2 regions of the Chromobacterium sp. genome follow, and region 1 is predicted to be linked to the other one. Evidence: riboswitches for the same ligand, from Rfam matches in the RefSeq annotation. Region 1 holds a riboswitch; the other holds the start of a gene.
What was found. A riboswitch is a leader RNA that binds a small molecule or an ion and turns the genes downstream of it on or off. The one in region 1 is predicted to bind glycine.
Positions count from the first base shown of each region.

Region 2: another riboswitch for glycine. It lies ahead of ACE3QM_RS20020 (trimeric intracellular cation channel family protein); the one in region 1 lies ahead of gcvT (glycine cleavage system aminomethyltransferase GcvT).

Region 1 covers NZ_JAYSGF010000014.1:23,197-30,744, reverse strand. The annotation lists gene gcvP (aminomethyl-transferring glycine dehydrogenase) at 1-1,163, opposite strand, end outside; gene gcvH (glycine cleavage system protein GcvH) at 1,288-1,674, opposite strand; gene gcvT (glycine cleavage system aminomethyltransferase GcvT) at 1,744-2,832, opposite strand; glycine riboswitch at 2,874-2,971, opposite strand; glycine riboswitch at 2,986-3,076, opposite strand; gene ACE3QM_RS09695 (dihydroxyacetone kinase family protein) at 3,321-5,003, shown strand; gene ACE3QM_RS09690 (M15 family metallopeptidase) at 5,173-5,934, opposite strand; gene ACE3QM_RS09685 (amino acid permease) at 6,077-7,417, opposite strand.
Region 2 covers NZ_JAYSGF010000049.1:1,116-8,663, forward strand. The annotation lists gene ACE3QM_RS20005 (APC family permease) at 1-873, opposite strand, end outside; gene ACE3QM_RS20010 (aldehyde dehydrogenase) at 918-2,417, opposite strand; gene ACE3QM_RS20015 (LuxR C-terminal-related transcriptional regulator) at 2,583-3,368, shown strand; gene ACE3QM_RS20020 (trimeric intracellular cation channel family protein) at 3,398-4,132, opposite strand; glycine riboswitch at 4,332-4,544, opposite strand; glycine riboswitch at 4,546-4,632, opposite strand; gene ACE3QM_RS20025 (DUF3141 domain-containing protein) at 4,768-7,251, opposite strand; gene ACE3QM_RS20030 (LysR substrate-binding domain-containing protein) at 7,401-7,548, opposite strand, start outside.

The DNA of each region.
Region 1 (7,548 bases):
TGCACCGTGTCGAAGAAGCGGTCGAACACCAGCTTGCCGCCGGCGGTCTTGACCGCGTGCGCGAAGATGGCTGCCAAGCGGTGGATGCGGGCGGCGATGCGCTTGACGCCCTCCGGACCGTGGTACACCGCATACATGCCGGCGATATTGGCCAGCAGCACCTGGCTGGTGCAGATATTGGAGTTGGCCTTCTCGCGGCGGATATGCTGCTCTCGAGTCTGCAGCGCCATGCGCAGCGCGGTCTTGCCCTTGGCGTCCACCGACACGCCGATGATGCGGCCCGGCGCCGAGCGCTTCATCTCGTCCTTGAACGCGAAGTAGGCGGCGTGCGGGCCGCCGAAGCCCATGGGCACGCCAAAACGCTGGGTATTGCCGATGGCCACGTCCGCCCCCATCTCGCCCGGCGATTTCAACGCCACCAGCGCCATGATGTCGGCTGCCACCACCGCCACCGCGCCCTTGGCCTTGACCGCGGCGATATGCGGGGTCAGATCGATAAGATCGCCGGCTTCGCCCGGATATTGGAACAGCGCGCCGAAGTATTCACCGTTGCCGGCCTCCTCCGGATGGCCCAGCACCAGCTCGAAACCGAAGTACTTGGCGCGAGTCCGCATCACATCCAGGGTTTGCGGCAGCACCCGGCTGTCGACGAAGAACTGGCCGGACTTGGCCTTGGACACGCGGCGCGCCATCGCCATCGCCTCGGCGGCGGCAGTGGCCTCGTCCAGCAAGGAGGCGTTGGCCAGCTCCAGGCCGGTCAGGTCTATCACCATTTGCTGGAAGTTCAGCAGCGCTTCCAGGCGCCCCTGGGCGATCTCGGCCTGGTACGGGGTGTAAGCGGTGTACCAGCCCGGGTTTTCCAGCAGATTGCGCAGGATCACCGTCGGGGTCAGCACCGGGTAATAGCCCTGGCCGATGAAGGATTTGTTGACCACGTTCTTGGCGGCGACGGCCTTCAACGCGGCCAGCGCCTCGGCTTCCGGCATCGGATCCGGCAGTTCCAGCTTGCGGTTCAGACGAATGTCGGCCGGCAGCGTCTGCGCCACCAGTTCGTCGATGGACGCGACGCCGACCACGGCCATCATCTCGCTGCGTTCGGCGTCGGACGGACCGATGTGGCGGGCGATGAATTCCTTGCGATTGAAAAGTTCGGAGAGCGACATAAATCAAGCCTTTTGTCTTGGCCGCGCGCACCGCGCCTGAATGGCGCGGCGGCAACGGGACGCAAGCGGTGAAACCATGAAAAAACCCCGCGTCGCGCGGCGACTGCGGGGCTTGCTGCGGCTATCAGGCGCCGATTTCCTTGGAGTAGGCCGCTGCATCCATCAGCGCGTCCAGATCCGCCGGATTGGCCGGCTTGATCTTGAAGAACCAGCCGGCGCCGTAAGGCTCGCTATTGGCCAGTTCCGGTTCGGCTTCCAGCTCTTCGTTGATGGCCAGCACCTCGCCGGCAACCGGACAGTAGATATCGGAAGCGGCCTTCACCGATTCCACCACGCCGGCCTGCTCTTCCTTGGCGAGCTTGGCGCCCACTTTCGGCAGTTCGACGAAAACGATGTCGCCCAGCAGTTCTTGCGCGTGCTCGGTAATGCCCACGGTCACGGAGCCGTCGGCTTCCAGACGCAGCCATTCGTGGCTTTCAACATATTTGAGTTCGGCGGGGATATTGCTCATGAGTGTCTCCAATCAAATCCGTGTCAACGATATTCGTCGGCCGCTGCGCGGCCAGCCCGGCCTGTCGGCTCAGGCGAAAACTTTCTTGCCATTGCGCACGAACGGCATTTTGACGACGCGCACCTCGGTCAGCGTGCCGCGCAGGTCCACCAGCGCCTTGTCGCCGATGCCGGCCGGCACCCGCGCGATGGCGATCGAATGCTTGAGGGTGGGCGAGAAAGTGCCGCTGGTGATCACGCCTTCACCGACGCCTTCCACCACCACTTTCAGGCCTTCGCGCAACACGCCGCGCCCCTCCAGCACCAGGCCGACCTGCTTGCTCTGCACGCCGGCCGCCTTCTGCGCTTCCAGCGCCTTGCGGCCGATGAAGTCGCGCTCGGCCGGCTCCCAGGCGATGGTCCAAGCCATGCCGGCTTCCAGCGGAGAAACGGTTTCATCCATATCGTGGCCGTAGAGATTCATGCCGGCCTCCAGGCGCAGGGTGTCGCGCGCGCCCAGGCCTATCGGCGCCACGCCGGCGGCTTGCAGTTGCTGGAAGAAGGCCGCGGCTTCGTCACCTGGCAGCATCACTTCCAGGCCGTCTTCGCCGGTGTAGCCGGTGCGGGCATAGAACCAGTCGCCGACGGGCTGACCCTGGAACGGTTTCAAAGCTTGGATGACGGCGGCCAGCTCGGGCTTGACCGCGCAGACCTTGGCGATCGCCTGCGGGCCTTGCACCGCCAGGATGGCCAGGTCGCGACGCGGCTTGATCTCTACATTGAAGTCGCCCTTGTGGCGCGCCATCCAGGCCAGATCCTTGTCGGTGGTACCGGCGTTGATCACCATGCGGTAACCATAGGAGGTCAGGTAGACGATCAGGTCGTCGACCACGGTGCCTTCGGGAGTGAGCATGCCGGAATACAGAGCCTTGCCCTCGAAGCCGAGCTTGGCCACATCGTTGGCGATCAAGCGCTGCAGCCAGGCCTTGGCGTCCGGGCCGCTGATGTCCAGCACCGTCATGTGGGACACGTCGAACATGCCGGCGTCGCTGCGCACGATCTCGTGCTCTTTGAGCTGGGAGCCGTAGTGAATGGGCATTTCCCAGCCGGCGAAGTCGACGATCTTGGCGCCAGCGGCGACATGGGCATCAAATAGGGGGGTGCGTTTCAGGGCCGTCATCGGTGCATCCTTAGCAAAAGCGTGTAGTGTTGCTCTATTCCCTACACCCCTCTGTCCCTGCACCTGAGATTTTCCGGCCTTGCGGCCGTTAGCCCCTTCGGTGGGCATCCGTTGGATGCCGCTCTCCAGATTCGGCAAGCTGGCTGCGGCCAGCTCGATGATGCAGTCCTTTTGCCTGAGCGATTGCGGGTGCGCTTGCGCCTTCGGCGGTGGCGCGGCGGCCACTCTCTCCTGCATGACGTGCCAGATTATGGTTGCTGTGCCAGGGCTTGGCAAGCCGTGTTTATCTTCAGCTTAAACAAGGACTTGAAATGTTCTTAATCGCAAAACACTGAACATCAATAGCTTCGTTTAATACCGATTTCGAACATATTATTTTCATTATTGATCACAAAATCGACAGCGCCACCATGAAACTCACGCAGGACGTAAGATGACATCCATCTTATCGAACCAACACCGCTACCCGGAATGGAAAGGAAACCACGATGCGAAAACTGATCAACGACCCACGTCAGGTGGCGCGGGAAATGCTGGAAGGCCTGGCCGACACTCTGCCCGGCCTGGCGCTGCTGGAGGAAGAAAACGTGCTGCTGCGGGCGGACTTCCCGATCGGCGGCCTGCGCGACAAGGTGGCGCTCATTTCCGGCGGCGGCAGCGGCCATGAGCCGGCTCACGCCGGCTATATCGGCCACGGCATGCTGGACGCCGCCGCGGTGGGCGATGTGTTCACCTCGCCCAGCGTCGACACCGTGCTGGCGGCGATCCGCGCCGTCGCCGGCCCCAAGGGCGTGCTGCTGATCATCAAGAACTACACCGGCGATCGGCTCAACTTCGGCCTGGCGGCGGAGCTGGCCCGCGCCGAGGGCATCGCGGTGGACAGCGTGGTGGTGGCCGATGACGTGGCGCTGCGCGACACGGTGGAACCGGCGCGCCGACGCGGCATCGCCGGCACGGTGCTGGTGCACAAGATCGCCGGCGCGGCGGCGGCGGCCGGCGCCGATCTGGCCGAGGTCGCCGCCGCCGCGCGGCAGGCGGCGGAACAGGTGGCCACCATGGGCGTGGGCCTGGGCGCCTGCACCGTGCCGGCCACCGGCCGCCCCGGCTTTCAACTGGACAGCGGAGAGGCGGAACTGGGCCTGGGCATACACGGCGAGGCCGGCGTGCGGCGCGTGGCGACGCCATCGGCCGCCGATTTGTGCGCAACCTTGCTGGACGCCATCCTGCAAGACCGCGGCTGGCTCCCGGGACAGCGGGTGGCGCTGCTGGTCAACGGCCTGGGCGGCACGCCGCCGATGGAGCTCGCCATCGTCGCCCGCGCGGCGCTGGCTCATCTGCGTCTGCGCGGCCTCCTGGTGGAGCGCGCTTGGAGCGGCAACTTCATGACCGCGCTGGAAATGCCTGGCTGCTCGCTATCGCTGCTGGCGCTGGATGATCAGCGTTTGAGCTGGCTGGACCAAGCCACCCTGGCGCCGGCCTGGCCCGGCGCCGGCCGCATCCCTGCGCAACGCCAGCTGCGCGCGACGGCAGCCAGCGCCGCCGAAGCACCGCCGCAAGGGCCAGCCCTGCCCGGCTTGCGCCGCGCCGCCTTGGCCGCCGCCGCCGCGCTGGATGCCGCCGAACCCCTGCTCACCGAACTGGATGCGGCCTGCGGCGATGGCGACCTGGGCATCAGCATGCAACGCGGCGCCGCGTCGATCCGCGCCTTGCCCGACGCGGCCTGGAGCGCGCCCGACATCGCCTTGCGCGCGGTGGGCCAGGCCTTGCGCCAGGCGATAGCCGGTAGTTCCGGTCCGTTCTACTCCACGGCCTTGCTGCGCGCGGCGCGACGACTGGAAACGGTGCCGGCGCCCGGAGCACGCGACTGGGCCGCGGCCTTCAAGGACGGCGTTGCCGCCATCGCGGAACTGGGCGGCGCGCAAGTGGGCGACCGCACCATGCTGGACGCCTTGTCGCCAGCCGCCGATGCGTTCAGCACCGCTCTGGAGGCCGGCCATCCCCCCGCCGAGGCCTGGCGCGCGGCGCTGGAGGCGGCTGAGCATGGCTGCGCCGCCACCGCCGCGATGCGGCCGCGCCTGGGCCGCGCCAGTTACCTGGGCGAGCGGACGCTGGGCGTGCCCGATGCCGGCGCCAGCGCCGCGCTGGTCTGGCTGAAAGTCTTGGCCGGCTAAGAAGCCGGTTCAAAGTCTCGCGAGCAAGAGCGAGACAAGGCGAAAACGAGCGACAAAGCGGAACGTACAAACGGTAATGAGTGTTTTCAACGCCGTATCGCCGACGCGCAGCAGATCCTAAGTCCGATGCGGACCGCCGCGCTCTCCTGGGCGCGGCGGCCCGCGTCAATCAAGCGTGCTTGAGCAGCGCCGCCGCTTCCGCTTCCATCGACGGATAGATCCAGTCCCTGCCCACCGCCTGCGCCCACAAGCAGTCGCCCAGATCGTAGTGCCACCATTCCTCGCGGTAATTGCTGAAGCCGGCCTGCTTCAACAAATTGAACAACACGCGGCGGTTGTGGCGCACTCTCAGCCAGCGCTCAGACGAGAAACCATGTACCGGATCCGGCTCCGCCTCGAAGAAATCGCTGCGCGACGCCGGCTCCGCCGCGTCGAAACCGGTGCCGAAATCGCACATCTCACCCGTGTCCAGCCGGCAGATGGCCAGATCAATCGCGCCTCCAGAGTTATGCGGCAGCACCGCGAAGCGGGCGGTGTCATCGGGGTGGGCGGCGAACATGCGCGCCTGACGCTCCACCGCCGCCGCGTCCCAGTCCGGATGCGCGGCGCCCACATCGGCCAGCACCATCTGGAACAGATCGGCCTGGGTTTCGCGGCTGCGATAAGCATCGAACAGCTGCAGTCCGTAGCCCGGCGCCAAGCGTGCCGCGGCCTCGCGCAAGCGGCGCGCGACGAACTCCCGCGCCAGCATCGGCTCGGCGCAACCCTTGCGGCCGGCGCGGTGATAACTGTTTTCCGGCAGCAGCCCATCTGCGCGCAACAGCGCGCAAGGCACGCTTTGCTCACGCATCCGCGCCAGTGTCGCGGCATCCGGCGCGGCATAGTTGAAGTCGATGGCGGTGAGCAGATCGGCGGCGGCGCTAATCTTCATGGTATGGATTCCTCCCGGAGCAAAGCGTCTTAGTAAGCCATTTGCGGTCGGCATAGGCAAGCATCCGGCCTCATGACGAAAAACCGACGGACATGAAAAACGCGGCGCCAGGCCGCGTGGTTCAAATCAACGCCCCATGCGCTCAAGACGGATCGGCGTAGCGCTCCTTCACCTGCCAAACATAGACCGGCAGGCCCAGCAGCAGCAGAATCATGCCCCACATCACGATGTCGGCGCCGGAACCATACAAGGCCCATACCGAGTAGGCGAAACCGACGCCGGCGAAGCACAGCGGCGCCAGGAAGTCCTTGCGCTGGAATTGCTGCGGTCGCATCAGCATGATGGCGAGCAAGGCCATCGAACAGAAGGCGTAAGGCAGCAAGGTGGTGGCGGTGGCCAGCAGGATGATGAATTCGAAAATCTTGACGCCACCGTCGCCGCCCGCGTACTTCATCGCCATCAGCACCGTCACCAGCCCGCTGGACAGCAGCAGGCCGAAGATGGGCACGCCCTCGCGATTCATCTTCGCGAAACGGCGCGGGAACAGTCCGTCGTGCGCGGCGGCGGCCGGCACATGGGCCTGCATCAGGCTCCAGCCATTGAGCGCGCCGAAGCAGGACACGATGGCGCCGAAGCCGACCAGGTAATAACCCCAATCGCCCCACATCAACCGCGCGGCGTCGGCGAACGGCGCTTGCGAGGCGGCCAGCAGCGCCGGCGGCATCAGGCCCATCAGCGATACCGTGGACAGGATGTACAACACGGTGGCGATCAGGGTGCCCAGCACCGTCGCGCGCGGGATGTTCTTCTCCGGCTCGATCACGTCACCGGCCGGCACCGACGCCGACTCCAGCCCCAGGAAGGCCCACAAGGTCAGCGCCATGGTGGCGGACACCGAGCTGAGCAAAGGCTTGCCGTGCGGATTGAACACGATGTTATCGGCTTGCAGATGGAAAAAGCCGATAAAGGTCACCGCCGCCAAAGGCAATAGCTTCAACAGCGTGGTCACCACCGCCACCAGGCCGGAACTGCGCGCGCCGCGACTGTTGATCCAGGTGACGATCCAGATCAGGCTGATGGCGAAGGCGCCGGCCAGCAGATTGTCATGCCCCAAGGCCGGGATGAACACCTGCATATAGCTGGTAGCGGCCACCGCCAGCGCGGCATTGCCGGCCCATAGCGCTATCCAGTAGCCCCAGGCGATCCAGAAGCCGGCGAAGCCGCCGAAGGCTTCGTGTATATAAGCGTAAGGTCCGCCCTCCTTTGGCAGGATGGCCGCCAGCCGCGCGAACACCAAGGCCAGGCAGATCGCGCCGGCGGCGGTGAGCAACCAGCCTATCATCGACACGCCGCCGAACGGCGCCAAGGAGGCAGGCAATAAAAACACGCCGGAACCTATCATATTGCCCACGACCAGGGCGGTGCACATCCACACGCCCAACGCCCGCTTCTTGGTGTTGCTGTCTACATTGTCATTGCTCAAGGCTTGGTCTCCATCGGGCCTGCCGATTGCGGACGCCGCTCATCGCGGCCGCTCCGCGCTGTCATGGTGCATGGCATGCGCGCGCTGACTGAAATAGGCCTGACCGGCTCTGTTCCAGTACGGATTAAGTC
Region 2 (7,548 bases), on a different contig from region 1:
GATCACCACCACGGTCAGCTTGCCGGCCTGGCCCAGCAGCGCGGTGGCGTATTGCAGGTGTGGCAGCGGCGCGGCGGTCAGGGTGGCGCGCGGCAGGAGGTAGAGCGCGCCCATGCAGTAGAGGGCGATGGTGATGAAGATCACGCTGAGGCCCAACATCATCGCCAGCGGGATATCGCGTTGCGGGCGGCGGCTTTCCTCCACCAGCGGGCAGGTGAATTCCGCGCCGACAAAGCCCCAGATCGCCAGCGCTCCCAGCGTCAGCACGCCGGCACCCAGCGGGTTCCAGTCGCTATTGGCGGCCTGGGCCAGCGCCGGCGGGCCGCCGCCGCTCAGCGCGGTGCTGCCCAGCGCCAGCAGCGCGACGATCATCACCAGGGCCAGCGCCGATTGCAGGCGGGCGAACACATCAATGCCCAGCAGATTGAGCAGGGTGAAGATCAGCAGCACGCCGTAGGCGACGCCGTTGAGGGGAAAGACGCCGGGATAGACCTGGTTGACGATGCGGTCGAGCAGCAGGAGCTCGGCCGACAGCGCGAACATCGCCACCACCACATAGCCGGAAAAGGTGGCCAGGATGGCGGGGAACTGGCCCAGGGCCACCTCGGTGTAGCTGCTGAGGCTGCCGGCGCGGGGAATCATCAGCGCCAGCTCGGAGAAGGATACGGCGTAGCAGAGCGCCAGCAGGAACGCCAGGCTCAGCGGGATCAGAAAGCCGATGCCGGCCATGCCGGCGCCTTGCAGCATCAGCACCATCACGCCTTGGGATACGACGAGGCCGATGGCGACGGCGAGCAGCGGGGCGAGGCCCAGGCTGGCGCGAAAAGGGGCGGGGGCCGGCGGTGGAGCAAGGTGGGCTTGCGGTGTGCGCATGGTGTGTCTCCTACTATCTTATTGTGCCGACTGCGGGACGGCGCTTATTCGTCTTGCCATTGCACCCAGGTGGTTTTGAGGTGGGTGTAGTGGTCGATGGCGTGCAGTGACAGGTCGCGGCCAAAGCCGGACTGTTTGCAGCCGCCAAACGGCAGGCCGGGGTCCAGCGCGTCCACGGTGTTGACCGAGACGGTGCCGGCGCGTAGCCGGCGCGCCACGCGGTGGGCGCGCGACAGGTCCCGGGTCCACACCGAGGCGGCCAAGCCGTAGGGGCTGTCGTTGGCGATGGCCACGGCCTCGGCTTCGCTGTCGAAGGGCATCACCGCCAACACCGGGCCGAAGACTTCCTCGCGCGCCAGCGCCATGTCCGGGCGGACATCGGTGAAGATGGTGGGGCGGATGTAGCAGTCGCCGCCGTCCAGGCTGAAGCGCTCGCCGCCGCACAGCAGGCGGGCGCCTTGGCGGCGGGCTTGGTCGATGTGGGCCATGATGCGCTCCGCCTGGCGGGCGTCGACGATGCAGCCGCTGCGGGTGGCCGGGTCCAGCGGGTTGCCCGGTTGCAGCGCGGCCGCCTCGCGCAGCAGGCGTTCCAGGAAGACGTCTTGAATGGAGCGTTGCAGCAAGAGCCGCGAGTTGGCCGAGCACACCTGGCCCTGATTGAAGAAAACGCCGAAGGCGGCGCGCCGGGCGGCGGCGTCCAGGTCGCAGTCGTCGAACACCAGATTGGGGCTTTTGCCGCCGCACTCCAGCGCCACTCTTTTCATATTGGAGTCCGCCGCGTAGCGCAGAAAGGCTTTGCCCACTTCGCTGGAGCCGGTGAAGCTCAGGCAATCCACGTCCGGGTGCAGGCCCAGCGGCCGCCCCACCTCGTCGCCATAGCCCGGCAAGACGTTGAGCACGCCGTCCGGCAGGCCGGCCTCCTGGGCCAGTTGGGCCAGGCGCAAGGCCGACAGCGGGGATTGCTCGGCCGGCTTCAGGATCACGCTATTGCCGGCCATCAGCGCCGGCGCCAGCTTCCACGCGGCCATGTCCAGCGGGAAATTCCACGGGATCACCGCCGCCGCCACGCCCAGCGGTTCCCGGGTGATCAGGGCCAGCGCGTCGTCGGCGCCGGGGGCAGCCTCGCCGTACAGCTTGTCGGCGGCTTCGGCGTACCAGTCGAACACGCCGGCGGCGCCCGGCACATCGATATGGAGCGCATCGGCAATGGGCTTGCCGATGTCCAGGCAGTCCAGCTGCGCCAGTTCGTCGCCATGCCGGCGGATCAGCACCGCCAGTTTTTGCAGCACGGTCTTGCGCTGGCGCGGGTGACAGCGCGACCAGACGCCGGATTCGAAGCTGGCGCGGGCGGCCCGCGCCGCCCGTTCGACATCGGCCTCGCCGCAGCGGGCGATCTCGGCCAGGGGCCGGCCATGGATGGGGCTGATGTCGGTGAAGGTGCGCTGGTCGGCGGCGGGCACGAAGCGGCCGTTGATGAAGGCGAGGCAAGGCGGGCGCAAATCGGCGGCGCAGCCTTGCCAGTAGGACAGATCCTGCGTGGGCATGGCGATCACTCCTGTTCAGGCTGCGCGACGGGGTGGGGGAAGCGCTCACATCACGGCTGGTCTTGTCGCGCAGGCTGGAGCCATACTAGTCAGTCCCCTTGGCGGCGGACATCACGCGAAAGCGTTAGAGCGGAAGGCGGGACTAACCTGATCGGGGTAGCTGGCATGCAGCTGAATGTGGCGGATCTGGTGTTTCACCAGCAATTGGGGCGTTTGTTGGATGGCGTCGACAACGCGGCCTTTTGGCAAGGGTTGGCAGCGTTTCTACGGGAACGCCTGAGTTTCGATACCTGGGTGGCGGTGCTGTTTCGCCAGGAGGCGCCGCCGTGGGTGCTGGCCGATCACGCGGCCAATTACGCCGCCGACGATTTGTTCGCCGACTACCGGCGCGGCCTGTATCTGCTGGACCCGTTTTACGGTTTTGCGCTGAAGCGCCCGGCCGCCGGCGTGTACCGGCTGGACGAGGTGGCGCCGGACCGTTTCCGGGAGACGGAGTACTTCCGCCGTTACTTTTCGCGCAATGTGGTGGCGGATGAAATCCAGTTTCTGCAAGTGTTGCCGGAGGGCGTGCTGTCTCTGTCGCTGGGCAGCAAACGCCGCTTCAGCGAGCAGGAACTGGGCGTTTGCAATCTGTTCGCCCCCTGGCTATTGCCCTTGTCGCGGCTGGCCGCGCGTATGGACGAAGGGCTGCGCCAGCCGGCGGCTAACGCGGGCAGGCAGAGCCGCCGGCAGCTGGAGGAGGCGCTGCGTGCGCAGGGCTCCTCGCCGTTGACCAAGCGGGAGGTGGAGGTGGCGCTGCTGATACTCGGCGGCCACTCCACCAAGGGCGTGGCGCGAGAGTTGGCTATTTCGCTGGAAACCGCCAAGGTACACCGCCGCCATCTGTACGCCAAGCTGGGCGTGTCCAGTCAGGCGGCCTTGTTCCTGCTGCTGGCGGGGATTCAAGCCTGATGCCGACAGCGGTAAACAGATGCGCTTAGTTAGTGCAGATCGTGCCGGTACATGAAGACTGGCAGCCGCCATTCGCGCCAGATGGCGGCCAGGCGGATGGTGAGGCCGACGGCGAAGCTGGCCAGCACGTTGAGATCATGCGGCACGCCCAGTTTGATCAGGCCCAGGTAGAGCAGGGCCACGGCGAAGGAGACGCTGGCATACAGTTCCTGGCGGAACACTACCGGCACGCGGTTGCACAGCACGTCGCGCAGGATGCCGCCGGCAATGCCGGTGATCATGCCGGCCATCACCACCACCACCGGGTGGTAGCCCATGGATTGGGCCACGCCGCAGCCTATGATGGTGAAGGCGATCAGGCCCAGCGCGTCCAGCACCAGGAACACGCGGCTCAGGCGTTTCATATAGCGGGCCACCAGCACGGCGGCCAGGCCGCCGGCAATCACCAGGCCGACGTATTCCGGGTGCTGGGTCCAGCCTATCGGGTAGCGGCCCAGCACGATGTCGCGCACGGTGCCGCCGCCCAGGGCGGTGAGGAAGGCGATGACGGTAACGCCGAAGATGTCCATATTGCGGCGGCCGGCCGCGAGCGCGCCAGTCATCGCTTCCGCGGTGATGGCGATCAGGTAGATCAGGGTAAGCATGTAGTCGCAGTGGTCAAACAGGCTGGCGCCGAGATGCGCGGCGAAGCCGGGTGGGAAAAGGGGTTGGCAATGGGCGGGCCATGCCAGGTGGCGCACAGCCTGGGCAAGAGTTTCGAACACGGGTTTTCCTTGAGAGCTGGTGCACGATCTGCTGCGCTGCGACGATACGGCGTTGAAAACATCTTCGAAATGCTCATGTACCACTTGTACATTCCGCTTTCTCAGCTGTTTTCGCCTTGTCTCGTCCTTGCTCGCGAGATCGTGAGCACGTTCTGAGCACGGCCGACGGGCCGCGCATGGGCGCGACGCTGCCGGCATTGCCTCTCCCCTTGTCCTTTTACCTGAGAGTTAGATGACGGGCACGGCCTGTGTGCGGGCCTTGCCGGATGTCACTTGCCCCTTCGGTGGGCGGCTAAGGGCCGGTCACGTAATCTGGCGAGCAGGCAGCGAAGCCAAGCGGTTTTGACGCGCTGTCGCTGAAGCGTAGCAGATGATGAACGGGCGCTTAGGGCCTCTCTCCAATCGGCTGATATCCATGGGCTGCGGTACTGTTGCCTGAGCGATTATGGGAGTTTGCGTCTTCGGCGGGGGCGTTAGCCCCTCTCTCCCGCAGCAGATAAGGATATTAGCGTTTGCTGTATTGTTCAGTCAACGACTGTACCGATGGGCGGCAGCAAAAATGTTGCAGTGCGCCATCGGGATGAAAAATGCCCGGACGGCGTTAACCGTCCGGGCATTTGGACGCTTGGCGGTGCTCAGTTGCCCGGTGTTTTGGGTTTGCTGGCGCCGTTGCCGGCGGCGGGTTTGCGTGTGGCCGGGGTTTTGGCGGCGGGCGCTTTGGCGGTTTTGACCGTGGCGGGCTTGCCAGCCGCGGCTTTGCTGACCGCGGGCTTGGCCGCCGGAGCGGGTTTGGCGGCGGTGTCGGTCTTGGCCGTGGGTTTGGCTGGCGCTTTGACGGCTGCCTTGCGTGGCGCGGCGGCTTTCTTGGCGGGCGCGCTGGCCTTGGCAGTGGGGGCCGGAGCGGCCACGGCTGTTGCCACAGGGGGCTCGGCGGGCGGCAGGATGGCCGGCGCCGGGGCGTGGACGTCCAGTTGCAGCATGTGGGCCACTTGGTCCAGCCGTTGTTGTTGTTCCGGGACGATGTCGCCGCTGAGCGCCAGCAGTTCGCGCGCCAGTTGCCAGGCCTGACGGCGCAGGTGTTCTTGCGGCAGCAGCTTGGGCAGGCCGGCCAGCGCGCGGGCTTCGTCCAGCCGCACCAGGAAGACTTGCTTGCGGGCGATGTCTTTCAGCTGCATCAGGGTCATCGGGTATTCATGGCGGATGTCGCGCATGATGCGGCGGATGGCGTTGAACGGGCGCTCGTCTATGATGCCGCGGCCAATCGCCACGTAGATGAGCAGGCGCACGAAGCCATCGGCCAGGGTGCCGCTTTCGTAGGCGGGGTCCAGTACTTGGCGCTTGAGCTGCAGGCGTTCCTGCTTGTCCCAGCTGTCACAGCGGGCGGCGCGGGTTTCGCGCGCGGGCTGGACGCCCACGACGGAGGCGAGCCACGGCGATTCGTACACGGCCTTGAAGCAGTGTTCGGTGGCGGCGTCGCGCAGGTCGCGGTAGTGGTTGAGGCCTTGCTCCATCCAGCCGGACCATTGCTCCTGCAACTGCCACAGCGGGTTGTCCGCGCTCACCGGCTGGCGGTGGGCGCGCACGTATTCGGCAGCGGGCTTGAGCCAGCTTAGCCAGGGGTTGAGCGGGGAGATCAGCGTGCGTTCCAGCCGCGCTGGGTTGAGCTGGCGCAGCAATTGGGCGCTGGCTTCGTTGCTGAGGGTTTGCAGCGCGGGGGAGACGAAGCGGTCGTACACGCCTTGGTTGATTTCGGAGACGCGGCGCACCACTTCGAAGGCGCGCTCGTCTTCGCGGCCGTCGTCCAGCGCGAGGATGTCGGCCACTTCGCGCGCTTCGAAACGGATGATGTAGCGGCCCTGGATGTATTCCTGGCCGGGGGTGTTGGGCGCCACGTCCTCAATGACGGCTTCGTAGAGGCCGGGGGCCAGCACGTCGATCAGGTCCAGCGCGCTGGCGAATTCGCTGTGTTCGCGGTTGGCGATGCCGGCGGAGACGAAGATGCCCAGGTGGCCCACTTTGTTGTGCAGGCAGTAGATGATGGTTTGTTCGTTGTCGCGGATGTCGTCGGCGCTGGCGTACAGGTCCGGTATCCAGTTCAGCGCTTGTTGCGGCGGGGTGATGTTGTCGCCCCAGGAGGCGAACACGATGATGGGGGAGCGGATGTTGCGCATGTCCACGCGGTGCTGGTCGCTGCTGACGATCTTGCCTTCCACCAGGTGGTTGCCCACGAAGAGCTGCTGGGAGATCCATTCCATCTCCTGCTTGTTCAGCAGGTAGTGGCCGCCCCACCAGCGTTCGAAGCCCAGGTAGCGTTCGCGTTCGGTGTCCACCTTGGCGTACAGATTGTAGGGCTTCTTCCACAGGGTGTTGGCCGGGTCCAGTTTTTCGAAGTTGTTGACCAGGTGGGCGCCGTCGAATTTGCCGTTGCCCAGATCGCCGGCCAGCGAGGCGGTCCAGGTGCCGCCCAGCATGCCGCCGGAGTAGCGCATCGGGTTTTTGCCGGCCACGCCGGCCCAGTAGGACAGTGGGGTGCCGGCCAGCAGGATGGGGCCGAACAGTTCCGGCGCGGCGGAGGCGAGCATGGCCAGCGCCCAGCCGCCCTGGCAGTTGCCGATGACGAAGGGCTTGCCGTCGCTGTCCGGGTGCAGTTCGTTGACCTTGCTGAGGAAGACGTATTCGGCGCGGCTGACGCTTTCTATGGTCTGGCTGGGCACCGGTTGCGGGAAGAACATGATGAAGTAGCAGGGGTGGCCCTGCTGCAGCGCGATGCCGATTTCGCTGTCCATCTTGAAGCCGCCGATGCCGGGGCCGTGGCCGGCGCGCGGGTCTATCACCACGAAGGGGCGCAGCGCCGGGTTGGTGGTTGGACAGCCGGCCGGCGGCAGGATGGCGGTGAGCGCGTAGTTGGCCGGGTCCGGCAGGGTGCGGCCGTCCAGGATGATTTTGTAGTCGAACACCAGTACCGGCGGTTTGCCGCTTTGCACGTGCCGCAGGTAGTCGGCGCCGCGGTCATGCTGCACGTCCCAGTAGAGGATGGAACGCTCCCAGGCGTCGCGCCAGTAGCTGGCGACGGGGTTGGAGGAGAGGAGTTTTGACCAGACAGCTGTTTGCGACCACATACGGCACCTCTTTGCTTGGTATGACGGATAGCTGCCTACTCTACCTGGCTTTTGTTGCATTGCAATAGCTAGTGGTCGGAGCTCGGCGCGCGGAGGCGTCTAGCGTCGGTTGTTTGCAACAGGCCTGGCTGTTGGTTGAGGCCAGCCGCTCAGCTTGTGAGCAGGTAGACCGGGTGGTCCGGCGGGATCAGCTCGGTGGTGAGGAAGTCGATGAAGGCGCGCACCGCCGGCAGCAGGCCGCGGCGGGTGGGAAAGGCGGCGTGCAGAATGCCCCAGGGGATGTCGTAGTCCGGCAGC